4 regions of the Streptomyces sp. NPDC001348 genome follow, and region 1 is predicted to be linked to each of the others. Evidence: riboswitches for the same ligand, from Rfam matches in the RefSeq annotation. Region 1 holds a riboswitch; each other region holds the start of a gene.

Region 1 (7,484 bases):
AGGAGCCGCTGTCCGCCAGAGGGTTGGGGACGGTGAAGGAGCCGCTGTCGGCGACGGGGTTGGGGACCGCGAAGGAGCCGCTGTCCGTCAGCGGGTTGGGGACGGCGAAGGTTCCGGTGCCCGCGACGGGGTTGGGCACCGCGAAGGAGCCGCTGTCCGTCAGGGGGTTGGGAACGCTGAAGTTTCCGGTGCCGGTCATGGGGGCGGCACCCTGGGCGGCGACGCCCAGGGAGGCGCCGGGGAACGCGCCCCCGGGAGCGGCCGTGCCGGCACCGGCCGTCGCGCCTGTCGCACCTCCGTCGGCGGTACCACCGCCCACGGCGGACAGACCCGCGCTGAGCCCGGACCACTGCCGGCGCAGCCACTCGTGCTCCTCGGGCTGAAGAGCCTGCTCCGGGTCGCCGCGCCAGGTCTGCATGGCGGGACGGGCGGGCTCGGCCGCCGGGCGGGGTGCGGACGAGTCGGGTTGTGCGATCCGGCGGGAGAGGAGTTCCCGGGCCGCGGCGAGCTTCTGCTGGTACTTCCCCTTCGAAGCCAGCGGCGAGGACCGCCGCGGCGCGGCAGCGGGCAGCGCCAGGGCCGTCTCCCGCCGCGGCTCCGGCACGGCGGGCAGCGCGGCGACGGGCCCGGCGGTCAGTTCCGCTCTGGGGCGCGCGGTCAGCTCCGGTACGGCACGGCCGCCCCCCTGCCCGGTGGGCCCGGCGGGCAGCTCAGGCAGGGAGCGCCCGGCCGCTTCCAGCAGCTCTTCCGGGATCGGGACAATGGCGCCGGGGCGCCGCTCCGGCGAGCGCTTGGGCGTCCGGTCCTTGGGCAGTACCGCCGGAACGGTGGGACCCAGCTTGGAACGCGCCCCCGTCATCCACTCCCGGGCGACATTGTCCAGCCCGGCGCTGGACGTGCGGGACGGCGTCCGGTCCGAGGGCAGCGCGGCGGGAACGGTGGGACCCAGCTTGGAACGCGCCCCCGTCATCCACTGCCGGGCGATGTTGTCCAGCCCGGGGTCGGCACCCCGGTCCGGCCTGCGCAGGCGTACGCCCCGGCCGCGCGTTCCCCCCGATGACGCGCGGGTCGCGTTGAAGTTCCCCGTGGCGTTCTCGGTCTGGTCGTAAAGGCTGTCGATTCGCTGCCGAACCTCGTCGCGGCTTTCGCGCGCCATGGGGGCCGTACTCCTTCCGTGCTCCGCCTACCGGGTTAGCTGTCGGGTTCGGGCGGTCGATGGTGGAAGGCATGCCCTACGACCCCTGCCCCGTCGGGCGGTCGGGCCGATTCACCCCAAGTCGGTTGGGTCCCCGGCTCCGGCTGCCCCGCGGGGACACCGGACTCGGCGGAGGCCGCGCGGCCCGGCGGGGTTCGCCGGGGGGAGCCGTGCGGTCTGGTCGCCAACCTAACCAACTTGTGTGGCTGGTGTGAAGGTTGAAGCGCGGAATGTCCGATACGTAATTGTGATATTCGTCCTGCTGCTGGTGATCATTTGGTGAAGACGGCTCAAACCGTCCTCGCGGGCGCGTCAGTTGAACCGCCGGAGGACCCAAGGTGGCCTTCCCGAGGCGGGGTTGCGCCTGTGGCCCGGTGCGCTCGGCGCGTTGCCCGGGGCGGTGCGGTCCGCGGGCGGCGACGTGCGTTGTGGGAGCGCTTCCATAGGCGTCAGGATGGCGTTCATGGACCCCATGCCCCGTATTCGCCCCTACCGTCCGTCGGATCGTGCGGGCGTCGCCGACGTATGCGTCCGCACCGCCCACAACGGCGGCGACTCGCGTGCCCTGTATCCCGACCACCGTCTGATGCCGACCCTGTTCGCCGAGCCGTACTGCGCCCTGGAGCCGGAACTCGCCTTCGTCCTGGACGACGGGCGGGGACGGCCGGTGGGCTACGTCGTCGGGACCGCGGACACGCAGCGGTTCGTCGAGAACTTCCGGGAGACGTGGATCCCCCGGGTGGCCGATCGCTACCCGAGGCCCTCGGCGCCGCCGCGCACGCCGAGCGAGGAGATGGTGGCGCTGCTGCACCGCCCCGAACGGATGCTCCTGCCGGAACTGGCCGCCCATCCCGCGCACCTGCACATCGACCTGCTGCCGGCATGGCAGCGGCGCGGCTACGGGCGCCGGTTGATGGACACCCTGCTGAACGCGCTGCACGAGCGCGGGGCCCCCGCGGTCCACCTCGGCATGGTGACCGCCAACACCGCGGCTCGCGCGTTCTACGACCGACTCGGCTTCCAGGAGATCCCGGTGCGGGACCCCGGCCCCCTCACCTACCTGGGCCGCTCCACCCGGCCGTGCTGACGGCCGGGCCCGGCGTTCACACGATGCGCAGGGTCCGCTTCGCCAACTCGTACGCCGGACGCATCTTCTCGTGCTCCTCCGTGTCGAGCCCGCCGAGGTGCAGCACGACCGGGCCGTGCGGCGTGGTGACCGCGAGGGCGGTCTCCTTCTTCGACTCCCCGAGGAGCTTGCTCGTGTAGACGTAGTCGACCTCGACGCCGGAGACACCGCCCGTCCTGAAGGCGCGGTACTTCTCCTTGCCCGTGTTGTCCTCCGCCGCGACGAAGGCCCGCAGGACGGCGCGCGCGTCGGCGCCGCCCGGCTTCCCCTTCCAGACGCGCAGGAAGCCGATGTGGCCGGCCGGCTTGGCGTCGATCTCGCACACGGCGGTGACCGGGCCCTGGTGGAGCAGCGCGTCGGCGAGGTCGCCGGCCGCCCCGCTCGCGTCCGCCTCGGCCTCGATCGCCTTCGCCTTCCAGCCCTTGGCGACATCGAACGTCACGGGCAGCTCACAGGCGGAACCGGCGGCGCCCGTCCTGCCGCCGCTCTCGGTGACCTCGCCGGTCGCCGTCCCGGAGTCGCCGCCCGTCGTCGACGCGCTCGGCGACGACCTCACGTCCTCGCCGTCCGGCGATCCCGCGCAGCCGCCCAGCACGGCCGCCAGCAGGACGACCGGAACCACTCGGCCCCGCACGGCCCCCATGTCGACACGCAACGCCGTAACCCCCCTCTGTCCAGGCCGGTCACCTTAACCGAGGGCACCGACAAGGTCGTACGCAATTGTGGTCGGCCACCGTCGGCCCACCGTCGGCCACCGCCGGTCCCCGGTGGCCTTGCGGCCGGAGGGCGGCCGCGGCAGGGTGCGGGTGTGCGCACCCTGCTGATCGTCCACCACACGCCCTCGCCCAACTGCCAGGCGCTGTTCGAAGCCGTCGTCTCCGGGGCCACGGCCCCGGAGATCGAGGGGGTCCGCGTGGTCCGTCGTGCGGCCCTGACCGCGACGGCGTCCGATGTGCTCGCCGCCGACGCATACCTGCTCGGCACGCCCGCCAACCTCGGGTACGTCTCCGGCGCGCTCAAGCACTTCTTCGACCAGATCTACTACCCGTGCCTGGACGAGACGCGCGGCCGCCCCTTCGGCTCCTACGTGCACGGCGGCAGCGACGTCACCGGGGCGCTGCGTGCCATCGAGACGATCACCACCGGCCTCGGCTGGCGGCGGGCGGCCGAACCGGTCGTCGTGACCGGCGAGCCCGGGAAGGCCGACACCGAGGCCTGCTGGGAACTGGGCGCGACGCTCGCCGCGGGCCTGATGGACGCCTCCTGAACGGTCCCCGGGGCAGCGCGTCCCGATGCCGGACAGCTCCGTGACGCGTTCGGGGGCCGGTGTGGCGGCGCGGGTGGGCCGGCTGCTGGTCCAGGTGCCGGGCCCGACCTACCCGGGGGGCGGAGTCCCATCGGGACGACGACAGCGCCGCCCGGGGTCAGGGCCGGCGCCGGCGGCGCAGCAGGTGGCGGGCGAGCAGGGCGGCGGCCAGCAGGCCGAGGGCGATGAGGACGTAGCGCTCATAGCGGGTGATCTGCTGGTAGACCTGGTCGATGTGGTTGCCCGCGAGGTAGGCCAGGGTCGTCCACAGGCCGACCCACAGCGCCGCGCCGAGCGCGTTGAACACCAGGAAGCGCCGCCAGGGCATGCCGATGGTGCCCGCGATGATGCCGTTGGCCTGCCGTAGTCCCTCGATGAAGCGTGCCACGGTGACGATCCCGCCGCCGTGCCGGATGAAGAACTCCTCGGCCGCCTGGAAGCGCTTGGGTGTGAGCAGGACGTATCGGCCCCACCGGTGCACGGCGGCGCGACCGCCGGACCGGCCGATCAGATAGCCCACGTTGTCCCCGAGCACGGCGGCGACGAACGCGATGGCCGCCACGGCCCCGATGTTCAGCTGCCCCGCCCCCGCGTACACGCCCGCGGCGATCAGGATCGTCTCGCCGGGAGCGGGGATGCCGAAGTCCTCCACGAAGACCACGGCGCCGACGGCCCAGTAACCGTAGTGACCGAGCAGCGGTGCCAGGTGGGCCAGCGGGCCCGGAAGGGGAGGGGCCATGCCTCCACCGTACGTCAGCGCCGATGACGCGCCGTCAGCGCGCGGGATGCCGGAAGCGCCGCTGGGGATGGTCCGGGCCCGGTTTGGGACGGGTACGGGTCCAGGAGGGATCAGCCATCCGGACCCGGGGGTGCGCCGGGGCGAGAGGGGCCATTGCGGTCACCGGGGTGCGACGGGGCCGTGAGCCGTGTCGCCCGGTGGGGTGGGATCGGATCATCAGGCGGGTGTCCTTCGGCCGAGTGGGGGATGGGCCGGGGTGGCCGCGGAGCGCGTGGGGGCGCCCTGCGGCCGGAGGTCAGGGAGTGGGAGCGGGAGGCGGCGGTGCGGCGGGCCCGGGGCCGTGCGGGGTGGTGATGAGCTCGGCCCAGACGACGCGCCCGTAGCGGTGGGGGACGCCCGCCACGCCCCAGTCGGTGCTCAGCGCCTCGACCAGCAGCAGCCCGCGGCCGCTCTGGTCTTCGGGCCCCGGCTGCCGGGGCGCCGGACGGGAGGGGCCGCGGTTGTCGTCCTGGACCTCGATGCGCAGCCGCTCGGGGCTGATGTGCAGCCGGCACACGATGCGCTCGCCCGCGGAGTGCGTGAGCGCATTGGTGACGAGCTCGGAGGTGATGAGGACGGCGCTCTCGGACACGTCCTCGTCGATGCCCCGGGCGGCGAGCGCCTTCCGCACGCAGGCGCGGGCCCGGGCCACCGATGCCGGGATCGAGGCCAGGGCGAACGCGTGCGTCCGGTCCGGCGGTTCGGCCCCGGAGGCGAGCCGGTCGGGGCCCTCGGGCCCGGGGAGTCGACCGGTGTGCTCGCCTCCGGGTGGTCGGAGGGGGTGTGCCGCCGCCGGCGGCCGGTGGGGACGTCCGTCCGCGGTCAGGTTGTCGAGGTGCTCGGCGCCGGGGAGTCGGTGCAGGGGCTGGGGGAGGGAGGGCGGGGGCATCGCCGTCGCCTTTCGTCCGGCTCGCATCGTGGGGGGTGTGCTGGTGTCGCGGCCGCCGGCCCGCTGGGGACGGACGGCGACCCGGGCACGGCGGCGCCCGATCGCAGCCCGGTTTCCCCCAACTGGGCTGCACCGCCTGCTCCTTTCTGGGCCGGAGCAGTGAGTCCACTGTGACACCTGCCAACAACACCCCGCAACCAGCAAGTTGAAATTTGCAAGAAGCCGCGTGCATGCTGCTTTCGGCAATAAGTGATCGAATGAGCCTGTGTGGCGATCGCGTGAGACGGTGACCCTGCAACCGACGGTGTGAGGGGGTAAGGCGTGACCGCGGAGACCGACTGGGGCGGCGCGCCCTCCGTTCTGCGCATGATCCTCGGCAGGCAGTTGGAGGAGCTGCGGACCCGGGCCGGTCTGACGTACGAGCAGGCGGGCGCTGCGATCGGGGTCAGCCACTCGACGATCCGCCGGATGGAGGCCGCCAAGGTGGCCCGGCTCAGACTGGCCGACGCCGAGAAGCTGCTGAACACCTACGGGGTGCGGGACCAGCAGGAGATCGACACCTTCCTGCAGTCGGTCCGGGAGGCCAACAAGCGCGGCTGGTGGCACACCTACCGCGATGTGATGCCGGACTGGTTCGCCGCGTACCTCAGCCTGGAGCAGGCCGCGTTGCAGATCCGGGCCTACGAGAACCAGTTCGTCCACGGACTGCTGCAGACCAAGGAGTACGCCACCGCCCTGCTGGGCGCGGGCAACCCGCACGCGTCCGGGCAGGCCACGGAGCGCCGGGTCGCGCTGCGCATGCGCCGCCAGGAACTGCTGTCGCGGGACGCGCCGCCGAGGCTGTGGGTGGTGATGGACGAGACGGTGCTGCGCTGGCCGGTCGGTGGGGCCGGTGTGATGCGCGCGCAGATCGACCACCTGATCGAACTGAACCGGCTGCCCCATGTGACCCTGCAGATCATGCCCTTCGCCAACGGACCGCATCCGGCGATGCGTGCGGGCGCGTACCACCTCTTCCGGTTCCGGGCCCGCGAACTGCCCGACATCGTCTACCTCAACGGCCTGGTCGGCGCCGTCTACCTCGACAAGGCGGACGACGTCGTGGTGTACCGCGAGGCCCTGGACCGGCTGGGCGCCCAGGCGGCGCCCGCCAGGAAGACCGAGGCGTTGCTCGGTTCTATTCGCAAGGAGCTCTGAGTGCACCACCACATACGCAACGGCATGCCGTCCCGGGAACTGGGCGCGCGCGGCTGGACCAAGCCGTGGAGCGACGACGCCGGGGGTGCCTGTGTGGAAGTGAAACAGCTCGCCGACGGACGCGTGGCCGTCCGCCAGTCCACCGACCCGGACGGGCCTGCGCTCGTCTTCACCCCGCGCGAGATGACGGACTTCCTGACCGGCGTGAAGGCGGGTGACGCCGACTTTCTCCTGTGAACATGCCTTGTTCTGCTGAGCGTTGCCCCGGTTCCGGTGGATCATGGATCCGCTTCGGATCCCTGTGACCGCCCCTACTCGAATGGGAGACACGGCGTTGCCCGACAACGGATGGCCGGCCGACCGCATCGACACCGAGAACGCCCACTCCGCCCGGATCTACGACTACATCCTGGGCGGCAAGGACTACTACCCAGCCGACAAGGAGGCGGGCGACGCCATGGCCCGGGAGTGGCCCGCCCTCCCCGTCCACATGCGCGCCAACCGGGACTGGATGAACCGCGCGGTGCGCTGGCTCGCCGAGGAGGCGGGCATGCGCCAGTTCCTGGACATCGGCACCGGCATCCCCACCTCCCCGAATCTGCACGAGATAGCCCAGTCGGTGGCCCCCGAGTCACGGGTGGTCTACGTCGACAACGACCCCATCGTCCTCACTCTTTCCCAGGGCCTGCTGTCCAGCGCGCCGGAGGGGAGGACGTCGTACATCGAGGCGGACTTCCGCGACCCGGCGGCCATCCTGGACGCCCCCGAACTGCGTGAGACCCTCGACCTCGGCGAGCCGGTCGCGCTCACCGTGATCGCCATCGTGCACTTCATGCTCGACGCGGACGACGCGGTCGGTGTCGTGCGCCGCCTGCTGGAGCCGTTGCCCTCGGGCAGCTACCTGGCGATGTCCATCGGCACCGCCGAGTTCGCGCCCGAGGAGGTGGGCCGCGTCGCCCGCGAGTACGCGGCCCGCAACATGCCGATGCGGCT
Region 2 (7,484 bases), on a different contig from region 1:
AGAACTTCACGAACTTTCTCGGCGGGGGTGCACCGAAGGGCCCTGGACACCCCCTCCACGGCGCTCAAACGTTGTCCGACCTGCTCATCCGACAGTCATCGAGCAGAGCGAACGCGGCCTAGGAGACCGACCACGCGATGCCGTCGAGGATGTCGTGCTCGCTCACGACGACCTCCTCCGCCCCGACGCGTTCCATGATCGCCAGCAGGACGAGGGCGCCCGCGCCGATGACGTCGACGCGGCCCGGGTGCATGGAGGGGATCGTCGCGCGCTCGGCGTGGGTGGAGCGGAGCAGCGCGCTGGTGATTCCGCGGACGCGGTCGAGGGAGACGCGGGAGTGGTGGATGGCCCCGGAGTCGTACTCGGGCAGGTCCTGTGCGATCGCCGACACGGTGGTGACCGACCCGGCGAGACCGACCAGGGTGCGCGCCTCGCGCAGCGGGACCGTCTCCTCGGCCAGGTCGAGGGCCGCCTCGATGTCCGCCCTTGTCGCCGCGATCTGCTCCTCGGTGGGCGGGTCGCTCACCTTGCCGTCGCGCACCAGGTGCCGCTCCGTCATCCGTACACAGCCGATGTCCACGGAGCGGGCGGCCCGCACATGGTCGTCGCCGACGACGAACTCCGTGGAGCCACCCCCGATGTCCACCACGAGGAAGGGCCTGGCGAGGTCCGCGCGCCCCGTCAGTTCCTTCGTGGCACCGGTGAAGGAGAACTCGGCCTCCTGGTCGCCGGAGATCACCTCGGGCTCGACCCCGAGGATGTCCACGACCCCGCGCACGAACTCGTCCCGGTTCTCCGCGTCCCTGGAGGCGGAGGTGGCGACGAAGCGCAGCCGTTCGGCGCCGTGTTCCTTGATGGCCGCCGCGTACTCACGGCAGGCGGCGAAGGTCCGCTCCAGTGCCTCGGGGGCGAGCCGCCCGGTGCGGTCGACGCCCTGCCCGAGCCGCACGATGGTCATGCGCCGGTCCAGCTCGACCAGTTCGGCCGTCGCGCCCGCGCCGGAGGCGCTGTCGGACACGGTCGCGTCGGCGACGAGCAGGCGGATGGAGTTCGTACCGCAGTCGATCGCGGCGACGCGGGTCATGGGCGGGCCCTTCTGTGATCGGGGGGAGTGCGAAGCGGGGGCTCGGCCTCCGGGGGCGGGAGCCGGGGTCAGTCGTCGGCGGCCGGGACCACACACGGCCCCTTGCGCCACCACTCCGGCAGCATCGCGATCGCCTCGTCGCCGAGCGGGTTCACGCCCGGGCCGGCGGCCAGGGAGTGGGCGACCAGGACGTGCAGGCACTTCACCCGGTCCGGCATGCCGCCCGCGCTCGGGAAACCCGTGAGTTCCTCGATCTCGTCCCGGCGCCGGATGTAGTCCTCGTGCGCGGCGCGGTAGGCGGCCGCGAGCTCCGGATCGGTGGCCAGCCGCTCCGTCATCTCCTTCATCACGCCCTCGGCCTCGAGCGTGCCGATCGCCGAGGCGGCACGCGGGCACGTCAGGTAGTACAGCGTCGGGAAGGGCGTGCCGTCGGGCAGCCGCGGGGCCGTCTCGACGACGTCCGGCTGTCCACAGGGGCATCGGTGCGCGATGGCGCGCAGTCCGCGCGGCGGCCGGCCGAGCTGCTGCCTGAAGGCCTCGACGTCGGCCTCGGTGGGCTCGGTGCGCGGGGTGGAGGGCGGGGGCGTTTCCATGCGTGTAAGAAAGTCTCTCTGTCTGTTCACTGGTCGGAGGCGTCGGACTTGTCGACCCCGTCCCAGACGTTCGCGTACCAGGGGCGGTCGGCCGCCCCCAGGTCGGCGCGCGCCTGCTTGCCCGCGTGGGGGTCGATCACGACGTATCCGGTCTCCCCCGGCATCACGTAGTGCAGCCGCCGCCGGATCTGCTGTTCGGCGTAGGAGTCGTCCTGCCACCGTGCCTTGAGGTCGCGCAGCTCTTCGACCCGCTGCTCGGCCTGCTGCTTCTGCCGCTGCAGGTCGGCGATCTGGGCGCGCTGGGAGACGTACTGCCGCATCGGGTAGGCCAGGGCCACCACCATGGTGCAGACCACGAGGGCGAGCAGTGCGGCCCGGCTGGTGAGCCGGGAGCGACGGGCCTGCCGTTTGGTCTGGGAGCGGTAGACCCGGGCCGCGGTCTGCTCGCCGAGCAGCCGGATCCTGGTCGCGGTGGAGAAACGGTCCCGTTCCTTCGCGGCCATCTGGCTCTCCGCCTCCCCTGGGTGCTTCCTACGCGTGCTTCCCACGTGCGTACGTCCCCGGACACGGTACGGGACCGGGTACGGGGACGTACGTACGACTGGCTAGACCTTGCTCGGGGTCGACCGGTTGGGGTCAGCCCTTGGAGATCGCGCCCTTGAAGCGCGGGAACGCGCTGCGGCCCGCGTACACCGCCGCGTCGTCGAGGATCTCCTCGATGCGCAGCAGCTGGTTGTACTTGGCGACGCGCTCGGAGCGGGCCGGGGCGCCGGTCTTGATCTGGCCGCAGTTGGTGGCGACGGCCAGGTCGGCGATGGTGACGTCCTCGGTCTCGCCGGAGCGGTGGGACATCATGCACTTGAAGCCGTTGCGCTGGGCCAGCTCGACGGCGTCCAGGGTCTCGGTCAGCGAGCCGATCTGGTTGACCTTGACCAGCAGGGCGTTGGCGGTGCCCTCCTCGATGCCGCGGGCCAGGCGCTCCGGGTTGGTGACGAACAGGTCGTCGCCGACCAGCTGGACCTTGTCGCCGAGCTTGTCGGTGATGACCTTCCAGCCGGCCCAGTCGTCCTCGAACAGCGGGTCCTCGATGGAGACCAGCGGGTAGGAGGCGACGAGCTCCTCGTAGTACTCCGTCATCTCGGCGGCGGAGCGGGACTTGCCCTCGAACTCGTACTTGCCGTCCTTGTAGAACTCGGACGCGGCGACGTCGAGCGCGAGCGCGATCTGCTCGCCCGGGACGTAGCCGGCCTGCTTGATCGCCTCGAGGATGAGGTCGAGGGCGGCGCGGTTGGACTCCAGGTTCGGGGCGAAGCCGCCCTCGTCGCCGAGACCGGTGGACAGGCCCTTGGACTTCAGGACCTTCTTCAGGGTGTGGTAGACCTCGGCACCCCAGCGCAGCGCCTCGGAGAAGGACTCCGCGCCGATCGGGGCGATCATGAACTCCTGGATGTCCACGTTGGAGTCGGCGTGCGAGCCGCCGTTCAGGATGTTCATCATCGGCACCGGCAGCAGGTGCGCGTTCGGGCCGCCCAGGTAGCGGAAGAGGGGGAGGTCGCTGGCCTCGGAGGCGGCGTGGGCGACGGCGAGCGAGACACCGAGGATGGCGTTGGCGCCGAGCGAGCCCTTGTTGTCGGTGGCGTCCAGGTCGAACATCGCCTGGTCGATCAGGCGCTGCTCGGTGGCGTCGTAGCCGACCAGCTCCGGGCCGATCTGCTCGATGACGGCGAGGACGGCCTTCTCCACGCCCTTGCCGAGGTAGCGGTTGGGGTCACCGTCGCGGAGCTCGATGGCCTCGAAGGCGCCCGTGGAGGCGCCGGACGGGACGGCGGCACGACCGGTGCTGCCGTCGTCGAGGCCGACCTCGACCTCGACCGTGGGGTTGCCTCGGGAGTCCAGGATTTCCCGGGCTACGACGACGTCGATGGACGGCACGAGCATCTCCTTCTTGGATGTGACGCTGGAAGTGCGGGGCTGGTGTGCCTTGCGACTAGAGCCTAACCGTCCCCGGGGCGTCGGCAGCCGACCGACCGTCCCGTGGACACGGTGACCGTACACATTGTTCCTTGCCGGAACAAAGGGTGAGGCGAAGAGGAACCCGGAGGGAACGAAAAACCCCGCCCCGGTGCGTACGGGGGAACACGCACCGGGGCGGGGTGCCCGTGAGGGCGGCAGGCCCTCATATGACCGCCACTGTGGGGGCCGCGGCCATGAGGGCGCTGTGGTTCGGATACGAGCCAGGTGTCACTTCAGGTGCAGCTGCTGACCCGGGTAGATGACGTTGGCGTCGTCGATGATGTCCTTGTTGAGCTGGAACAGCTTCTCCCAGCCGCCGGCGACGTGGTGCTTCGCGGCGATCGAGCTGAGGGTGTCACCCGTGACGACCTTGTACTCGCCGTCGCCCTTCTCGACCTTCTTGCCGGTCGGGGTGGTGACGGTCTTCTTGGGCGTCGACCGCACCTCGGAGCGGTTGGCGGCCTGCTGGTCGGTCGAGCGGGTGGTGGTGCCGTTCGACGAGGAGCCGGCGGAGCTCGACGAGCCGCTGGAGCTGCTCGAGCCGCTGTACGTGGCGCCGGACAGTCCCTTGCCGCAGACCGGCCAGGCACCCTTGCCCTGTGCGGCGAGGACCTTCTCGGCGACGGAGATCTGCTGGGCCTTGGAGGCCTGGTTGGCCTGGGGGGCGTACTGGGTGCCGCCGTAGGCGGCCCAGGTGGAGGCGGAGAACTGCAGGCCGCCGTAGTAGCCGTTGCCGGTGTTGATGGACCAGTTGCCGCCGGACTCGCACTGGGCGACCGCGTCCCACTCGGAGGCGGTGGCGGCGGAGGCGGTGCCGGACGCCATCAGCGGGGCGGCGACGGCGGCGCCGGTGACACCGGCGACAGCGATGGCGCGGACGGCCTTGGACGGACGACGGTGCATGCCCTTGCCGGAAAACAGCATGGATCGATCCCCTCACCGACGCCTGCGAGGTGAGCTGTCGGGTTCGGGCCGGTTGAGTTGCCCGGCCGCACCTCGCGTGGTTCTCGTGCGAGACGCGGCTCCACCCCTAGCCGTTCCCGTCGGTCTGTCGACCTTCGGGCCCGGCGCCTACCTTGGGTCCCCCGCTCCTGCCTACGGCGCTTGACGCGACGACTGTTCCCGGGCGGCCGCTGGCAGGATTCGGCGTTGCGGCAGCCGGGGCCCGCGTTGGCGAGCGGTCATGACCGTAGACACGCGATCCGTCGAATTTCAAAGACGATCAGGGCTTCTGAGACTCATCCCACACTTTCACCAAACCGGACATCAAGCCCAAAAGGGGTCGTCAAGTCTCCCCTGTATCAACCGTTTTGAGTGCTGAGTTCCAGCGTCTGACCGGGGGCGATGTTATTCGGGTCGGTCCCGATGGCGTCCTTGTTGGCGGAGTAGAGCGCCCGCCAACCGCCCTCGAGGTCAAGGGAGTCGGCGATGGAGGCAAGGGTGTCGCCGGTGCGGACGGTGTAGCCGCGTGCGGCGTGACGGCCGGAGGAAGGGGTCGTCCGGCTTTTTGTCACGTTTTCATCCGCGATGTCACCCCGATGGCGGCCACCACTGATCGCCCCGGTGTCGACGAGGCTCCAAGAACCTCCGCTCTGCCACGAATTGTCCGAGTCGTCAGCCTCGGGGCTCGCCGCGGACGCACCGCCACCGCTCTGCGCATCCCCGGAGCCGGCGGATGTCGACTTGTCCGAATCATCCGACTTGCCGGAGCCGGAGGAACGGCCCGCGGCGTCGGCACCCTTGCCCGAATCCGGCGAGGGCGAGGCGTCCGGCGAGGAGCCGGAATCGGGCGACGCGGACGAACCGGACGAGGAATTCGGGGAATCCGAAGAATTCCCGGACGCAGAACCCTCGGAACCGGAGGAACCGGATGAACCGGAGGAACCGGAGGAGTCGACGGAACCGGATGATCCGGAGTTTCCGACGCCCGTGTCGACGTCCACCGAACCGGAATTCGACGTGAGACCGGAAAGCAGGGCACAGGTGGCCCAGGGCTTGGTGCCCCGGTCGGCGAGGATCTTCTCGGCGACGGCGATCTGCTGGGAGCGACTGGCCTCTTCGGGGCTGGCGGCGTAGTCCAGACCGCCGTGGCCGTCCCAGTCGTCCTGGGAGATCTGCAGGCCGCCGTAGTAGCCGTTGCCGGTGTTGGCGCTCCAGGATCCGCCGCTCTCGCAGTCGGCGACCTTGTCCCACGTGGTCCCGTCGGCCGCGTTCGCGGCGGATGCGCCCAGCAGCGGGATGGCGATTGCGGAGCCGGTCACTCCGGCCGCGACGAGGAGAGCCGGAGCCTGACGGGGGCGACGGTGGCGACCGTTCCCGGAGAGCATGCGGTGACCTTTCGCAAGACAGCGGTGACCAGCGCGGCGAATACCGTGAGGGACCGCGCTGACGAGTGAACGTATCGGCAGACGATCACTTGTCACAAGTTAATGCCGCGCAGATCACGTGAAGATCACAGAGTTGAACACCGGTCACTTCTTGTGATGGCTGTACTGCTTTTCAGCCGATTGCGGGACGGGGTGTGAACTCCACGGGCAAGGTGCGTAGTCCACGCATGATGAGTCCGCCGCGCCAGCGCAAATCGGTTTCTTCCACCGCGAGTCGGAGGTCGGGGACACGGGTGAGGAGGGTGGCGAGCGCGGTCTGGGCCTCCAGCCGGGCGAGCGGGGCGCCGAGGCAGTAGTGGATGCCGTGGCCGTAGCCGAGGTGCTGATTGTCACGGCGTGCGAGGTCGAGGACGTCCGGGTCGGCGAACCGCTCGGGATCCCGGTCCGCCGCCGCCAGCACCACGAGGACGGGGTCGCCGGGTGCGATGTCCTGTCCGCCGATGGTGAGGGGCCGGGTGGCGAATCGCCAGGTGGCCAGCTCCACCGGGCCGTCATAGCGCAGGAGTTCCTCGACCCCGGTCTCCAGCAGGTCCCGTTCACCGCGTTCGAGGGAGGACTGCAGCCGCTGCCGCTGTGCGGGGTGGGTGAGAAGGGCGTACGTGCCGTTGCCGATCAGGTTGACCGTGGTCTCGAAACCGGCGAACAGAAGGATGAACGCCATGGCGGCGGCCTCGTTCTCGGTGAGGTGCTCACCGTGGTCGGAGGCGCGGATGAGACCGGAGATGAGGTCCTCGCCCGGGGCCGGCTCGGCCGGGAGCGCCTCCCGCTTCTTGTGGATCAGCTCGGCCAGGTAGCCCCGCATCTTCTTCACCGACCGTGCCACGCCGCCCCGCGGGCCCCCGCCGTGCCGGATCATCATCCCCGCCCAGTCCCGGAAGTCGTCCTGGTCCTCTCCCGGGACGCCGAGCAGGTCGCAGATGGCGTAGATGGGGAGCGGGAAGGCGAACTCGTGGATGAGGTCGGCGGAGCCCTTCGTGACGAACCCGTCGATGAGGTGGTCGGTCAGCTGCTGCACGCGCGGCGCGAACTCGGCGACCCGGCGAGGCGTGAAGGCCTTGGAGACGAGTCTGCGCAGCCGGGTGTGGTCCGGCGGGTCGATGTTGAGCAGATGCGTCATCAGCTCGGCCTTGCGTTCGCCCGGGATCCCGGTCTTGCCCTTGGCGTGCTCCGGCTCGTCGTGGTGCGCCGGGTTCTTCGACAGCCGCTGGTCGGCCAGGGCCTGCTTGGCGTCGGCGTACCGGGTGACCAGCCAGGCCTCCACCCCGCTGGGCAGCTTCGTCCGGCGCACGGGCGCGTGCTCCCGCAGCCAGGCGTAGGCCGGGTAGGGGTTGCCGGCGAACTCCCAGGTGAACAGCTCGGGAGCGGGCGCTTCGGGGACTTCCGGGGGGCGGGGCTGGTTGGTCACCC
Region 3 (7,484 bases), on a different contig from region 1:
TCGGAGAGCGAGCAGCGCCGGTCGTGGAGTCGGTCGCCTATTTCGTGGTCTCCGAGGCGCTGACCAACGTGACCAAGCACGCCCGTGCCACGCGCGTGGAGGTGACCGTCGAACGGATCGGGAAGGTGCTGCGCGTGAACGTCACCGACGACGGGACCGGCGGCGCCGACGTCTCGGCCGGCAGCGGGCTGGGCGGACTGGCCAAACGCGTCGGCTCCGTCGACGGATCGTTCCGTGTCAGCAGCCCCGCCGGGGGCCCGACCACCATCACCGTGGAGCTGCCGTGCGAGCTGTGATCGCCGAGGACTCGGTGCTTGCCCCCGCTTCACCGGCACCGCGCCCGCCTGGGCCGCGTTCATCGTGTCGTCGGCCGTCACGCCACCCGCGTAGCCCCCGCGAACGGCATCTGGTCGACAGGCGCCAGCCGCACCGGTGCGGACGGGTTCGGGGCGTGGATCATCTGGCCGTTGCCGACGTAGATCCCGACGTGACTGACGCCCGAGTAGAAGAACACCAGGTCGCCAGGGGCGAGTTCGGACCGCGAGACACGGCGGCCCGCGTTGATCTGGGCGTAGGTCGTGCGGGGGAGGGAGATGCCGGCGGAGCGGTAGGCGGCCTGGGCCAGGCCCGAGCAGTCGAAGGCGTTCGGGCCGGTCGCGCCCCATACGTAGGGGCTGCCGAGTTTCTCGTAGGCGTACGCGACGGCCGCCGCGGCCCGTGAGTTGGGAGCCCGGGTGGCCGGGGCGGAGGTGTGCTCGGCCGGGGCCGGCATACGGTCCCGTGGAGACAGCCGGGACAGCAGCCGCCGCGCCTCGTCCAGTTTCGCCGTCACGGTCTTCTTCCGCCGCTTCAGCTCCGCCTGGCTGGACCTGAGGGACGCCAGCTCTCCATGGGCGGTGCCGCGCAGCTGCTCGATCTCCCGGAGCTGCTTCCGTACCCGTGCCACCGCCTGCGACTGCCGGTCACCGGCCCGTTCGGCGATCTCGGCACCCTGGAGGTACTGGTCGGGGTCGTCGGACAGGACCAGTTGCAGTGCCGGGTCGATCCCACCACTGCGGTACTGCGCCGTGGCGATCGAACCGAGCGCCTCGCGGGCCGTGTTCAGCTTCTGCTGCTTGCGGGCGGCCTCGTCCCGCAGCGCGTTCAGCCGCCGCTGGGCCGTGTCGGCCTTCTCCTTCACGCCGTTGTACTGCTCGGTGGCGGCCTCCGCCTGCTGGTACAGCTTGTCCACCCTGGCCCTGACCTGGGCCGGTGTCAGCTGCGGCGCCGCGTGTCCGGTTCCGTCGAAGCCCGTCGCGGTCGCCGCGCCCGCCAGGGCGATGGTGGCCGCCGTCCGGGCGGTGCCACTGCTGAGCGGGTGCCGTCTGGGCTTGCGGTGCGCTGCCACCTGGACCGTTCACGTCCTCTCGTACGACCGCCCGTGGGGGAGCGGTTGACGGTCCGGCGACGACCCGCGCGGGGCCGCCGCCGGACCTTCTCGGCGGTGGTGGCCGACTGCCGCCCCTGGCCCGGGCGGCGGTGGGGAGCCGGTCACCTGGGGGAGGACGCTAAACCGGACTGTGACGGCTCGGTAACGCATTGTGCGTAACTGACCTGACGGGGCCGCCCGGTGTCCGTGGATGACCGGACTCCCGGCGCACAGTCGCCGACTTGGGGCAGCGCGCTGACCGATGCGGCGGTTTCCGGGGCGGACCGGAGCCGTGGGGTGATATGAGGCGCATTTGTGCGGACCGTTAGGCTCCGGCCCCATGGACGTACTCATCCACCTCTTCATCGGCCTGCACATCATCGGCATCGCCGCGCTCCTCGGCGGCTTCCTGACCCAGATGAAGGCGATGGGCCGGGGCGAGGCCCGCTTCGTCCCCGGCATGCTGCACGGCGCCCTCACCATGCTGGTCACCGGTGTGATCCTGGTCGGGCTCAACCAGGCCGACGGCCATCACGTCGACAACATCAAGATCGGCGTGAAGCTGGCCCTGCTGATCGTGATCCTCGGGCTCGTCTACGTGAAACGGGACGAGGAGCGGGTGGACAAGCGCGTCTTCGGCCTGGTGGGCCTGCTCACCATGACGAACATCTTCATCGCCGTGCTGTGGACGTGATCGCGCCGACGACGGTCGCGAGCCACGCGGCCACCGAGATCCACACCAGCACCACCCCCGGGCCGCGCAGCCACGGGATCCCCAGGGCGGCGCCGACGGACAGCGCGGCGGTCGCCGTCATCCCCATCGGGAACACCGTCGACCAGCGGCGCACGTCGTAGCCCGGCCGCGGCCGGGCCGCCTCCGCGAGCAGCAGGACGGCGTAACAGGTCAGGTCCAGCACGAGCAGTGCGACGGTCACGGTACGCAGGACGTCCCGGTCGTCGCCGCTCCACAGATACAGGTGCGGGCCGTCGGCGGCGATCAGCCGCGCCCCGGCCAGCGCCGAGATGGCGAGCGCGCCGCCCGCGATCCACTGGTCCCCGGCGCCCTCGACCACCTGCCGCGGATCGAACCGGGCCAGGGCCGGCGCGTAGAACAGCAGTCCCAGCCAGAAGAGCACCAGCGCCGTGTGCGCGAGCCACGCCGTCGACGTCGCCTCGGCCAGCACGGCCGCCGCCACGGCGAGCGCCTGGGTGGCCACGCAGCCCATGAACGCCGTCCCCGGCATGCGCCGCCCCCAGTGCCGTAGGGCAGGGGCGAGCAGTACGGGCCAGAGCACGGCCGCCTGCGCGAGCAGCGCCTCGGCAAGGGCGTGCCGGCCGAGCAGGGAGAACCGGGTCCCCAGCACCGCGGTGCCGGCGACGGCGGTGAGCGCGCCCGGCGTCTCCGCCTCCGCCGCCCACCGCTCCCGCTCGAACACCAGTCGGGCGGTGAAGGCTGCCGCGAACCCCAGCCAGGCGGCACACGCCACCCCGAGGGCGATCCGCGACAGCACCGCGTGGCCCGCGAGCAGCAACCCCACCGACACGATCCCGGTCGCCATCACGGCGGCACCGCCCGCCGGTGAACGCCGGGCCCACCAGACGCGCAGGGGTGAGGAGGAGCCGGGCATGGGCCCGATGCCAGGGGCCCGGTGGCTCAGGCCGGTCGCACCACGCTGTGAATGATCGATTCGCCGCCGTAGTAGATCGACTCCTCGCGGACGTAGGCGCCGGGCTTGGGGGCGTGGATCATCATGCCGTTGCCGACGTAGATGCCGACGTGGCTGATGTCGTCGTAGAAGAAGACCAGATCACCGGGCCGGGCGTCGACGAGGGGGACCGTCGTGCCGGCGTCGACCTGGTCGTAGGTGGTGCGCGGCAGGCTGACGCCGGCGGCCCTCCAGGCGGCCTGGGTCAGACCGGAGCAGTCGTAGGAGCCGGGGCCGGTGGCGCCCCACACGTAGGGCTTGCCTATCTGGGCGCGGGCGAAGTCGATCGCCTTCGCGGCCTTGGTGGCGTACGAGGACGACGCATCCGTGGACGTCGAAGGGGATGCGGAAGGAGGGGCGGAGGGAGAGGTGGAGGGGGACGCGCCGGTGCCGGTGTCCTGGTCGGCCGCCCGCTCGGCCGCCTGCTGCTGCGCGAGCTCCGCCGCCTTGCGCGCGGCCTCCTCCCGCTGCCGCTTCTCGATCGCCGCGAGCCGGGCCTTCTCCTGGGCCGTCAGTGTGGAGAGCAGTTCGCGCGCGGTGGCGAGCTTCTTCTGGACGGTGGCCTTGGCGGTGTGCAGCTCGTTCTGCGACTCGGTCAGCGTCTCGAGGCTCGCGGTGGCCTCCTGCCGCTTCCTCATGGTCGCGGACTGCTCGGTGACGTAGTCGTCGACCGCGCCCTTTTCCCGGGAGGTCAGCCGGCTCATCAGCTGGGTCTGGTCGAAGTAGTCCTGCGGGGTGTCCGCGAGCAGGAAGGTGGCGGTGTCGGGGGCGGCGGCCCCGGTCCGGTACTGGGCCGCGGCGAACGAGCCCAGCTTCTCGCGCGCCTTGTTGAGTTTCTCCGTGCGCTTGGCGACCTCGTCGAGCAGGGAGTCGACGCGTCTGCGCTGCTTCCCGGTGTTCTCCTTGGCCGCGTTGTACTTGTCGGTCGCCGACTCCGCCTGGCGGTAGAGGGAGTCGACCTTCTTCTCGACCTCCTCCAGGCTCGGTCTGCCGTCGGCGGAGGGGGCGGCTTCGGCAGGCTGGGAGAGCAGGGCGACCGAGGTGAGGGCGGCGGTGGCGAGGGCGGGCTTGCGGATGCCCGCGACTCCCGTACCCGAGGGACGCTTGCGGTGCGACGCCAACGGAGGCGACTCCTTCCAGTGTTCCGCCTACCGGGTTAGCTGTCGGGTTCGGGCGGGTGGTTCGGAAGGGTTGCCCTACGGTCCTCGTCCTTGAGGGAGAACGGACCGATTCACCCCAGGTCTCGGTGTGGGTCCCCGGCTCCGGCTGGCGTGGGGGCGCGCGCCGGACTCGACGGAGGCCGCGCGGCCCGGCGACGTTCGCCGGTGGGGGTCGTGCGGCCTGCCAGGCACGGTAGCCAACTCGTGTGGCTCATGTGAAGGTTGATGCACGTTATGCCCGATAGATCTTATGATTTACGTAAGGTTTTTCGTCGAGGTGACGGTGCCGCTCCGGACCGTGAGCAACGGGAGGGCCGGTCATCTTTCCGGGGCGGCGGCCGGTTGTCGGTGGGGCGCCCTAGACTCGGAGAGCGATGAGCAGCCTCTTTGACGACAGCTTCCTGGCGGACCTCCAGGCCCCTCGCGGGCACGAGGAGGAGCCTCCGCCGCCGCCCGAGGACGATCACGCTCCGGAACCGGTTCCGGACGATCTGTTCGGTGGGAAGTTCGACGTGCCGCCGGACCGGGACTCCTACTACCGGGACGGCGCCCACCGGCCGGCCGTCGACGCGGCCGCGCTCCTGGAGGGGCTGAACGAGAACCAGCGCGCCGCCGTCGTCCACTCCGGCTCCCCGCTGCTCATCGTGGCAGGCGCCGGTTCCGGCAAGACCCGTGTGCTCACCCACCGCATCGCCCACCTGCTCGGCGAACGGGGCGTCCACCCGGGCCAGATCCTGGCGATCACCTTCACCAACAAGGCCGCCGGCGAGATGAAGGAGCGCGTCGAGCAGCTCGTCGGCCCGCGCGCCAACGCCATGTGGGTGATGACCTTCCACAGCGCATGCGTGCGCATCCTGCGCCGGGAGAGCAAGAAGCTCGGCTTCACGTCGTCGTTCTCGATCTACGACGCCGCCGACTCCAAGCGTCTGATGGCCCTGGTCTGCCGTGACCTGGACCTGGACCCGAAGCGCTTCCCGCCGAAGTCCTTCAGCGCCAAGATCTCCAACCTCAAGAACGAGCTGATCGACGAGGAGGACTTCGCCGCCCAGGCCACCGACGGCTTCGAGAAGACCCTCGCCCAGGCCTACGCCCTCTACCAGTCGCGGCTGCGCGAGGCCAACGCCCTCGACTTCGACGACCTGATCATGACGACGGTCAACCTGCTCCGCGCCTTCCCGGACGTCGCCGAGCACTACCGCCGCCGCTTCCGCCACGTCCTCGTCGACGAGTACCAGGACACCAACCACGCCCAGTACGCCCTCGTCCGCGAGCTCGTCGGCACCGCCGAGCACCCGGTGGACGTACCGCCCGGCCCGGACGACCTCCAGCCCGCCGAGCTGTGCGTGGTGGGTGACGCCGACCAGTCCATCTACGCCTTCCGCGGCGCGACCATCCGCAACATCCTCCAGTTCGAGGAGGACTACCCGGACGCGACGACGATCCTGCTGGAGCAGAACTACCGCTCCACCCAGACGATCCTCTCCGCGGCCAACGCCGTCATCGAGCGCAACGAGTCCCGCCGCCCCAAGAACCTGTGGACCAACGCCGGTACCGGCGCCCGCATCACGGGGTACGTGGCCGACACCGAGCACGACGAGGCGCAGTTCGTCGCCGACGAGATAGACCGCCTCACGGACGCCGGCGAGGCCAAGGCGGGCGACGTCGCCGTCTTCTACCGCACCAACGCCCAGTCCCGTGTCTTCGAAGAGGTCTTCATCCGCGTCGGCCTGCCCTACAAGGTGGTCGGCGGGGTCCGCTTCTACGAGCGCAAGGAGGTCCGGGACGTCCTGGCCTACCTGCGGGTCCTGGCCAACCCGGAGGACTCGGTGCCCCTGCGCCGCATCCTCAACGTGCCCAAGCGCGGCATCGGCGAGCGTGCCGAGGCGATGATCGACGCCCTCTCCCAGCGGGAGAAGATCAGCTTCCCGCAGGCGCTGAAGCGGGTCGATGAGGCGTACGGCATGGCGGCGCGGTCGACGAACGCCGTCAAGCGGTTCAACGTGCTGCTGGAGGAACTCCGTACGATCGTCGAGTCCGGCGCGGGCCCGGCGACCGTCCTGGAAGCCGTCCTCGAACGCACCGGCTACCTGGCCGAGTTGCAGGCCTCCACCGACCCGCAGGACGAGACCCGCATCGAGAACCTCCAGGAACTCGCGGCCGTGGCGCTCGAATTCGAGCAGGAACGCGGTGAGGGCGAGTCGGTGGGGCTGTCCGACTTCCTGGAGCAGGTCGCCCTGGTCGCCGACTCCGACCAGATCCCGGACGAGGAGGACGGCGACGGCGTCATCACGCTGATGACCCTGCACACCGCCAAGGGCCTGGAGTTCCCGGTGGTGTTCCTGACCGGCATGGAGGACGGCGTCTTCCCGCACATGCGCGCCCTCGGCCAGACCAAGGAGCTGGAGGAGGAGCGGCGCCTGGCGTACGTCGGCATCACGCGTGCACGGGAGCGGCTGTACCTGACCCGCTCGGCGATGCGCAGCGCGTGGGGCCAGCCGTCGTACAACCCGCCCTCCCGCTTCCTGGAGGAGATCCCGCCCGCCCACGTGGACTGGAAGCGGAAGGGAGCGCCGGCCCCGGTGTCCTCCGGGCCGGTGTCCGGCGTGGCGGCCTCTTTGTCGTCGTCCCGCTCGCGCTCCTCGGCGGCGGGCGCCTCCGGCTTCGCCACGCGCCGGACCTCGGAGAAGCCGGTGGTGGCCCTGTCCGTCGGGGACCGGGTGACGCACGACCAGTTCGGGCTCGGCACGGTCGTGGCGGTGAAGGGCACGGGTGCCAACGCGGAGGCGACGATCGACTTCGGAGACACCAAGCCGAAGCGGCTGCTGCTGCGCTACGCGCCGGTGGAGAAGCTGTAGCCGGTGGGCGAGCCGTAGCGGTGGGCGAGCCGTAGCCGGCGCCGGGGTTCCCGGGGCCCGGCCCCCGGGAACCTAGGTCGGGTCCAGCCCGTGGCTGCGCAGCCACGGCAGGGGGTCTATGGGCGCTCCGCCGGCCGGCCGGACCTCGAAGTGCAGATGCGGGCCGGTGGAGTTGCCGGAGTTCCCGGAGTACGCGATCGGCTGCCCGGCTTTGACGGTCGTTCCGGAGGGAACCTGGTACCTGGAGAGGTGGCAGTACCAGGTCTGCGTGCCGTCCTTCGCCGTGAGGATCAGCATGTTGCCGTAGGCACTGTTCCACTTCGTCGTCACGGTGCCGTCGGTCGCCGCCATCACC
Region 4 (7,484 bases), on a different contig from region 1:
CTTGATCTCGATGACCAGGCGCAGCCCGTGCTCACGGTCGGTGAGGTCCTTGACGTCGGCGATGCCCTGCAGCTTCTTCGAACCGACCAGGTCCTTGATCTTGGCGATCACCTTCTCCGGGCCGACGGTGAAGGGCAGCTCCGTCACGACCAGGCCCTTGCGGCGCGCGGTGACCGTCTCCACCGCCACCGTGGCACGGATCTTGAAGGTGCCGCGGCCCGTCTCGTAGGCGTCCCGGATGCCGTCCAGACCGACGATCCGGCCGCCGGTGGGCAGGTCGGGGCCCGGGACATGCCGCATCAGGGCGTCGAGGTCGGCGTTCGGGTGCCTGATCAGATGGCGGGCGGCCGCGACGACCTCGCGCAGATTGTGCGGCGGCATGTTGGTCGCCATCCCGACCGCGATCCCGGAGGCACCGTTGACCAGCAGGTTCGGGAACGCGGCGGGCAGGGCGAGCGGCTCCCGCTCCTGGCCGTCGTAGTTGGGGACGAAGTCGACCGTGTCCTCGTCGATCGACTCGGTCATCAGGCTGGTCGCCGCGGCCATCCGGCACTCGGTGTACCGCATGGCGGCCGGCGGGTCGTCGTTGCCCAGCGAGCCGAAGTTGCCGTGGCCGTCCACCAGGGGCACGCGCATGGAGAAGGGCTGCGCCATGCGCACCAGCGCGTCGTAGATCGACGCGTCGCCGTGCGGGTGGAGCTTGCCCATGACGTCGCCGACGACCCGGGCGCACTTCACGTACCCGCGCTCGGGGCGCAGACCCATCTCGTTCATCTGGTAGACGATGCGGCGGTGCACGGGCTTGAGGCCGTCGCGGGCGTCCGGCAGGGCGCGCGAGTAGATGACCGAGTACGCGTACTCGAGGTAGGAGCCACGCATCTCGTCCACGACGTCGATGTCGAGGATCCTCTCCTCGTACGAGTCGTCGGGCGGCGGGGTCTTCGTGCTGCGGCGGGCCATCGCTGCCGGCTCCTCTTTTCTGGTCGCTCGCCTACGGGTCGCTCACCCTTCGGCTCGCTCTTGCTGAAGCGGTTGACGGGATATGACGCTGACCATTGTGGACCGCGGCACTGACAGCGCGGGCCGTGACCCGGTGCCGCGCGGTCCGGTCCGGCCCCGGGGGAGTACCGGACAGGCCCCGTCCGCGGCAGGGCTGCCCGCAGGCTACGCGATCCGCTGTCGGCGTACGTCCCGCGGGAACTTCGCCCGGCGTGCGCACGCTTGCATATGGTGGCAGGACCGGCAGGAACACCGCGGTTTCACGACCGCCTCCGCGAGCGAAGGGACGTACATGCCCATGGGTCACACGACCACGGCCGAGGCAGGCTCCGGGGGCCTGACAGCGACCGAACACCGGCTGGCCAACGGTCTGCGCGTGGTGCTCTCCGAGGACCACCTGACCCCCGTCGCGGCGGTCTGCCTCTGGTACGACGTCGGCTCCCGCCACGAAGTCAAGGGACGTACCGGTCTGGCTCACCTCTTCGAGCACCTGATGTTCCAGGGTTCCGGGCAGGTGAAGGGCAACGGCCACTTCGAACTGGTGCAGGGCGCCGGCGGCTCGCTGAACGGCACCACCAGCTTCGAACGCACCAACTACTTCGAGACCATGCCCGCCCACCAGCTGGAGCTCGCGCTCTGGCTGGAGGCCGACCGCATGGGCTCGCTGCTGGCCGCCCTCGACGAAGAGTCCATGGAGAACCAGCGCGACGTCGTCAAGAACGAGCGCCGGCAGCGCTACGACAACGTCCCGTACGGCACCGCGTTCGAGAAGCTGACCGCCCTGGCCTACCCGCAGGGCCACCCCTACCACCACACACCGATCGGCTCCATGGCGGACCTGGACGCGGCGACGCTGGAGGACGCGCGCGCGTTCTTCCGCACCTACTACGCGCCGAACAACGCCGTCCTCTCCGTCGTCGGGGACATCGACCCCCAGCAGACCCTCGCCTGGGTCGAGAGGTACTTCGGCTCCATCCCCTCCCACGACGGCAAGCCCCAGCCGCGCGACGGCTCGCTGCCGGAGGTCATCGGGGAACAGCTGCGCGAGGTCGTCGTGGAGGAGGTCCCGGCGCGCGCCCTGATGGCCGCCTACCGGCTCCCGCACGACGGCACGCGCGCGTGCGACGCGGCCGACCTGGCGCTCACCGTCCTCGGCGGCGGCGAGTCCTCCCGCCTCTACAACCGGCTCGTACGACGGGACCGCACCGCGGTCACGGCCGGGTTCGGGCTGCTGCGGCTGGCCGGGGCGCCCTCCCTGGGCTGGCTGGACGTGAAGACCTCCGGCGACGTCGAGGTGCCGGTCATCGAGAGCGCGATCGACGAGGAGCTCGCCCGGTTCGCCGAGGAGGGCCCCACCCCCGAGGAGATGGAGCGCGCCCAGGCCCAGTTGGAGCGCGAGTGGCTGGACCGGCTGGGCACGGTCGCGGGCCGCGCCGACGAACTGTGCCGGTACGCGGTCCTCTTCGGCGACCCGCAGCTCGCCCTCACGGCCGTCCAGCGCGTCCTCGAGGTGACCCCAGAGGAGGTCCAGGAGGTCGCCAAGGCCCGCCTGCGCCCCGACAACCGCGCGGTGCTCGTCTACGAGCCGGTCTCGGCGGAGGCCGCCGAGCAGGCCGAGGACGTGGACGTACCCGAGGACCCGGAGTCCGAGGCAACCGTGGACGCAGGCGACCAGAACGAGGAGGCCGGCAAGTGAGCGAGCTCGCCGCTATGGAGTTCCACCCGCAGCCCCAGGCGGGCGAGGCCAGGCCGTGGGCGTTCCCGGCCCCCGAGCGCGGCGCGCTCGACAACGGTCTGACCGTCCTGCGCTGCCACCGCCCCGGCCAGCAGGTGGTCGCCGTCGAGGTGCTCCTGGACGCGCCCCTGGACGCGGAGCCGGCCGGCCTGGACGGCGTCGCCACGATCATGGCGCGGGCCTTCTCCGAGGGCACCGACAAGCACTCGGCGGAGGAGTTCGCCGCCGAGCTCGAGCGGGCGGGTGCCACGCTCGACGCGCACGCCGACCACCCCGGCGTCCGCCTCAGCCTGGAGGTTCCCGCCTCCCGCCTGGCCAAGGGGCTCGGGCTGCTGGCCGACGCCCTCAGGGCGCCCGCGTTCGCCGACGACGAGGTCGAGCGGCTGGTGCGCAACCGTCTCGACGAGATCCCGCACGAGCTGGCCAACCCCTCCCGCCGCGCAGCCAAGGAGCTGTCCCGGCAGCTCTTCCCGCCGACCTCGCGGATGTCCCGGCCGCGCCAGGGCACCGAGGACACCGTCGCCAAGATCGACTCGGCGGCCGTCCGCGCCTTCTACGACCGGCACGTGCGGCCCGCCACCGCCACCGCCGTGGTGGTGGGCGACCTGACCGGCATCGATCTGGACGCACTGCTCGGCGAGACCCTGGGCGTCTGGCAGGGCTCCTCGGCCCAGCCCCGCCCGGTGCCGCCGGTGACCGCCGACGACACCGGACGCGTCGTCATCGTCGACCGCCCGGGCGCCGTCCAGACCCAGCTGCTCATCGGCCGCGTCGGCCCCGACCGGCACGACCGGGTGTGGCCCGCCCAGGTGCTCGGCACCTACTGCCTCGGCGGCACCCTCACCTCCCGCCTCGACCGTGTGCTGCGCGAGGAGAAGGGCTACACCTACGGTGTGCGCGCGTTCGGGCAGGTTCTGAGGTCCGGCCCCGAGGGCGACGGCGCCTCGATGCTCGCCATCAGCGGCTCCGTTGACACCCCGAACACCGGTCCCGCGCTGCAGGACCTGTGGACGGTGCTGCGCACGCTCGCCGCCGAGGGGCTCACCGACGCGGAGCGCGACGTGGCCGTGCAGAACCTCGTCGGGGTGGCGCCGCTGAAGTACGAGACGGCCGCCGCCGTGGCGAGCACGCTGGCCGACCAGGTCGAGCAGCACCTGCCCGACGACTTCCAGGCGACGCTTTACCGGCAGCTCGCCGCCACCGGCACGGTGGAGGCGACCGCGGCGGTCGTCAACGCCTTCCCGGTGGACCGTCTGGTGACCGTCCTGGTCGGGGACGCGGCGCAGATCAAGGAGCCCGTCGAGGCGCTCGGCGTCGGCGAGGTCTCCGTCGTGGCCGCCGAGTAGCCGACAGGGCTCGGCGGGAACGGCAGCCGAGCGGCGGTCGCGGCAGCGGCACGCGCGCGTGGGGCCCTGGTGACCGATGGATCGCCAGGGCCCCACGGTGTTCCCGAAAGTCCTCGCAGGATGTCCGAATTGAGGCAGAGGTTGCCTGTCTGCCCTGTGGGATGCGCTACAAAAACCCTGTCGCGTTTGAGGATTGAAAGGCGCGCCGCTTAGCGTCGTCCGGGCTGTTCGTCAGGCATCGCGCCGCACCCGCGGCACCGGACAGTCATCGCCGAGTCCCCGTACGGCGCGAGCCAGGGGAGCCGGGGACCCATCGTCCCTTGGGGTGAATCGGACGCCCGCGCACACCGCGAGGGGGTCCGTAGGAGACCTTCCTGCTCCGAACCCGTCAGCTAACCCGGTAGGCGAGAAGGAAGGAAAGGACCAGCCACTTCATGGCGTTCACCCGCGCCACCGGGAAGCACCGCCGTCCCAGCCGGATGCACCGCACCACCGCCCGCGCCGCGGGCGTCGCGGCCCTCGCCACCACGGGCGCGATCGGCGCCCTCGCCGCCCCGGCGCTCGCCGCCGAGCCCGCGCCCGCGCCCGAGCAGACCGCCCTCACCCCGGTCATCACCATCAGCGACTCGGTCCCCGAGCAGATCGACGCCCAGGCCACCGCCCAGAAGGAGGCCGCCCAGCTGAAGGCGGCCGAGGAGGCCGCGCGCAAGAAGGCCGCCGAGCAGGCGAGGAAGGCACGCGAGGCGGCCCAGGAGGCCAAGGCACGGGCGGCCCGTGCGGCCGAGCGCAAGCGGCTGAACGCGTTCGTCGCGCCGATCACCGACTCGTACGTCTCCACCGGCTACCAGGCCAGCAGCTCCCTGTGGTCGTCGGGCTCGCACACCGGTATCGACTTCCACGCCGCGAGCGGCACCGCCGTCCACGCGGTCGGCTCCGGCACCGTGGTGTCCACCGGCTGGGGCGGGGCGTACGGCAACCAGATCGTGATCAAGATGGCCGACGGCATGTACACCCAGTACGGCCACCTGTCGTCCATCGGCGTCTCGGTCGGTCAGAAGGTCACCCCGGGCCAGCAGATCGGTCTGTCCGGCTCGACCGGCAACACCACCGGGCCGCACCTCCACTTCGAGGCCCGCACCGGCCCGGACTACGGTTCGGACGTCGACCCCATCGCCTACCTCCGCAAGCACGGCGTGAACGTCTGACCCGAATCGCCCCCAGGAACCCCGAGATCCACCCCCCCACCCGAAGCCCCGGCCCGAGAGCCGGGGCTTTCGTGGTTTCCGCACCTCTGCACCGGCCTTCACTGTCCAAAAAAACTCCATGGATTCCGGCCCGCCGTCGGAAATTCGCACGCATTGGAATAGAGTCACGGAACGGGCGTCAGTCGGCGGCGTTTCACGGGGATTATGGCGGAGGTCGGTATGCGTATTCCGGCGCACTCGGTATGCACGGCGATCCGGGACGACATCGTGGCCGGTGTCTACGCGCGCGGCAGCCGGCTCACCGAGGAACTCCTCGCCCGCCGCTACGGCGTCTCGCGCGTCCCCGTCCGGGAGGCCCTGCGCACCCTGGAGGCCGAGGGCTTCGTGGTGACCCGGCGGCACGCGGGCGCGTGCGTCGCCGAACCGACCGAGCAGGAGGCCGCCGACCTGCTGGACATGCGCGTGCTGATGGAGCCGCTGGGCGCCGCCCGCGCCGCCCAGCGGCGCACGGAGGCCCATCTCAAGGTGCTGCGCGGCCTGGTGAGACTCGGCCAGGAGCGGGCCCGCAGGGGCAGCAGCGAGGACCTGCGCTCCCTGGGCGGCTGGTTCCACGAGACGCTAGCCCAGGCCTCCGGCAGCCACGCGCTGACCTCCGTGCTCACCCAGCTGCGGCACAAGATCGCCTGGATGTACGCGGTGGAGGCACCCGCCGACCCGGTGGAGTCCTGGGTGGAGCACGGCGCCATCGTGGACGCGGTGGCGCGCGGCGACGGCGAGCGCGCGCGGGCGATCACGGCGCTGCACACCGAGCGGGCGACGGCCGCCCACCGGCTGCGTTTCCCGGGCACCGCCGACCGCCCGGAACGTGTGAGGGCTTCGCAACAAGCCGTAAACATGCCGAGCCTGCGGAATTAACACGGGCACCGTATACAAAGAAGAACAATTCGGCGGGGTGTATTTTCCGTGCTCGAATTCCTGGTGTGCGGAGAATTCCAGGTGAAACGGCGGAGCCGCGCCGCCCGAAAGGGGCGACGCGGCTCCGCCGTTCTGCGCGGTCCGTGGTTCAGACGGTCTCGGGCAGCTCCTCGAGCCCCTCGGAGACCAGCTTCGCCAGACGGTCCAGGGCGGCGTCCGCGCCCTCGGCGTCGGAGGCGAGCACGATCTCCTCGCCGCCCTGGGCGCCGAGGCCGAGGACGGCCAGCATGGAGGCCGCGTTGACCGGAGTGCCGCCGGTCTTGGCGATCGTCACCGGCACGCCTGCGGCCGTGGCGGCTCGGACGAAGATGGAGGCGGGGCGGGCGTGGAGGCCCTCGGCCCAGCCGACGTTGACGCGGCGCTCAGCCATGTGTTGCTGCCCTTCAGTTCTCGGTGTTGCCTAGACCGCTCTGTTGTCTAGACCAGTTTCCCATATTCACGAAGCGTCCCCGGACGGTGCTTCGTCCCGTCCGGAGCCGGTGTCGGATCGCGGCCTCGATCCGACACCGTCCTCCACAGACTGCCTCGCGCCGCTGTCGGACGCGAGCCGTACTCTGGGGCCCATGCAGACCCCGGCGGACCGGCAGGACCGGCACGAGTACCCCGCCCACTGGGAGGCGGACGTGGTGCTGCGCGACGGCGGTACCGCGCGCATCCGGCCGATCACCGTCGATGACGCCGACCGGCTGGTCAGCTTCTACGAACAGGTCTCGGACGAGTCGAAGTACTACCGCTTCTTCGCTCCGTACCCGCGCCTGTCCGCCAAGGACGTCCACCGCTTCACGCACCACGACTTTGTGGACCGGGTGGGACTCGCGGCCACGGTCGGCGGCGAGTTCATCGCCACCGTACGCTATGACCGCATCGGCGCCGACGGCATGCCCGCCTCCGCGCCCTCCGACGAGGCCGAGGTCGCCTTCCTGGTGCAGGACGCGCACCAGGGCCGCGGGGTCGCCTCCGCCCTGCTGGAACACATCGGGGCCGTCGCGCGCGAGCGCGGTATCCGCCGGTTCGCCGCCGAGGTGCTGCCCGCCAACACCAAGATGATCAAGGTGTTCACGGACGCCGGGTACACCCAGAAACGCAGCTTCGAAGACGGCGTCGTACGCCTGGAGTTCGACCTCGAACCCACGGACCGCTCGCTCGCCGTCCAGCAGGCGCGGGAGCAGCGTGCCGAGGCCCGTTCGGTCCGGCGGCTGCTGGTGCCGGGGGCGGTCGCCGTGG

Evidence for each region. A riboswitch is a leader RNA that binds a small molecule or an ion and turns the genes downstream of it on or off. The one in region 1 is predicted to bind cyclic di-AMP.
Region 2: linked by a shared signal. The riboswitch ahead of ACWC21_RS21110 (transglycosylase family protein) and the one ahead of ACWC21_RS02525 (NlpC/P60 family protein) in region 1 are both predicted to bind cyclic di-AMP.
Region 3: linked by a shared signal. The riboswitch ahead of ACWC21_RS31660 (NlpC/P60 family protein) and the one ahead of ACWC21_RS02525 (NlpC/P60 family protein) in region 1 are both predicted to bind cyclic di-AMP.
Region 4: linked by a shared signal. The riboswitch ahead of ACWC21_RS26360 (M23 family metallopeptidase) and the one ahead of ACWC21_RS02525 (NlpC/P60 family protein) in region 1 are both predicted to bind cyclic di-AMP.

Annotation. Positions count from the first base shown of each region.
Region 1 is NZ_JBSFIK010000002.1:150,458-157,941, reverse strand. Features, by position in the region: gene ACWC21_RS02525 (NlpC/P60 family protein) at 1-1,156, opposite strand, end outside; cyclic di-AMP (ydaO/yuaA leader) riboswitch at 1,165-1,337, opposite strand; gene ACWC21_RS02520 (GNAT family N-acetyltransferase) at 1,659-2,282, shown strand; gene ACWC21_RS02515 (lipoprotein) at 2,299-2,964, opposite strand; gene ACWC21_RS02510 (flavodoxin family protein) at 3,130-3,588, shown strand; gene ACWC21_RS02505 (DedA family protein) at 3,746-4,366, opposite strand; gene ACWC21_RS02500 (ATP-binding protein) at 4,662-5,294, opposite strand; gene ACWC21_RS02495 (helix-turn-helix domain-containing protein) at 5,616-6,491, shown strand; gene ACWC21_RS02490 (DUF397 domain-containing protein) at 6,516-6,728, shown strand; gene ACWC21_RS02485 (SAM-dependent methyltransferase) at 6,826-7,484, shown strand, end outside.
Region 2 is NZ_JBSFIK010000019.1:83,828-91,311, forward strand. Features, by position in the region: gene ACWC21_RS21090 (Ppx/GppA phosphatase family protein) at 119-1,084, opposite strand; gene ACWC21_RS21095 (DUF501 domain-containing protein) at 1,153-1,677, opposite strand; gene ACWC21_RS21100 (FtsB family cell division protein) at 1,704-2,180, opposite strand; gene eno (phosphopyruvate hydratase) at 2,314-3,615, opposite strand; gene ACWC21_RS21110 (transglycosylase family protein) at 3,919-4,614, opposite strand; cyclic di-AMP (ydaO/yuaA leader) riboswitch at 4,619-4,803, opposite strand; gene ACWC21_RS21115 (transglycosylase family protein) at 4,992-6,017, opposite strand; gene ACWC21_RS21120 (cytochrome P450 family protein) at 6,190-7,482, opposite strand.
Region 3 is NZ_JBSFIK010000038.1:82,717-90,200, reverse strand. Features, by position in the region: gene ACWC21_RS31680 (sensor histidine kinase) at 1-296, shown strand, start outside; gene ACWC21_RS31675 (NlpC/P60 family protein) at 374-1,387, opposite strand; gene ACWC21_RS31670 (hypothetical protein) at 1,749-2,102, shown strand; gene ACWC21_RS31665 (tellurite resistance/C4-dicarboxylate transporter family protein) at 2,080-3,036, opposite strand; gene ACWC21_RS31660 (NlpC/P60 family protein) at 3,063-4,235, opposite strand; cyclic di-AMP (ydaO/yuaA leader) riboswitch at 4,244-4,396, opposite strand; gene pcrA (DNA helicase PcrA) at 4,649-7,129, shown strand; gene ACWC21_RS31650 (peptidoglycan DD-metalloendopeptidase family protein) at 7,202-7,484, opposite strand, start outside.
Region 4 is NZ_JBSFIK010000027.1:115,626-123,109, forward strand. Features, by position in the region: gene ACWC21_RS26345 (DNA gyrase/topoisomerase IV subunit A) at 1-960, opposite strand, end outside; gene ACWC21_RS26350 (M16 family metallopeptidase) at 1,292-2,695, shown strand; gene ACWC21_RS26355 (M16 family metallopeptidase) at 2,692-4,080, shown strand; cyclic di-AMP (ydaO/yuaA leader) riboswitch at 4,340-4,501, shown strand; gene ACWC21_RS26360 (M23 family metallopeptidase) at 4,515-5,285, shown strand; gene ACWC21_RS26365 (GntR family transcriptional regulator) at 5,505-6,200, shown strand; gene ACWC21_RS26370 (HPr family phosphocarrier protein) at 6,349-6,630, opposite strand; partial or broken gene ACWC21_RS26375 (bifunctional acetate--CoA ligase family protein/GNAT family N-acetyltransferase) at 6,824-7,484, shown strand, end outside.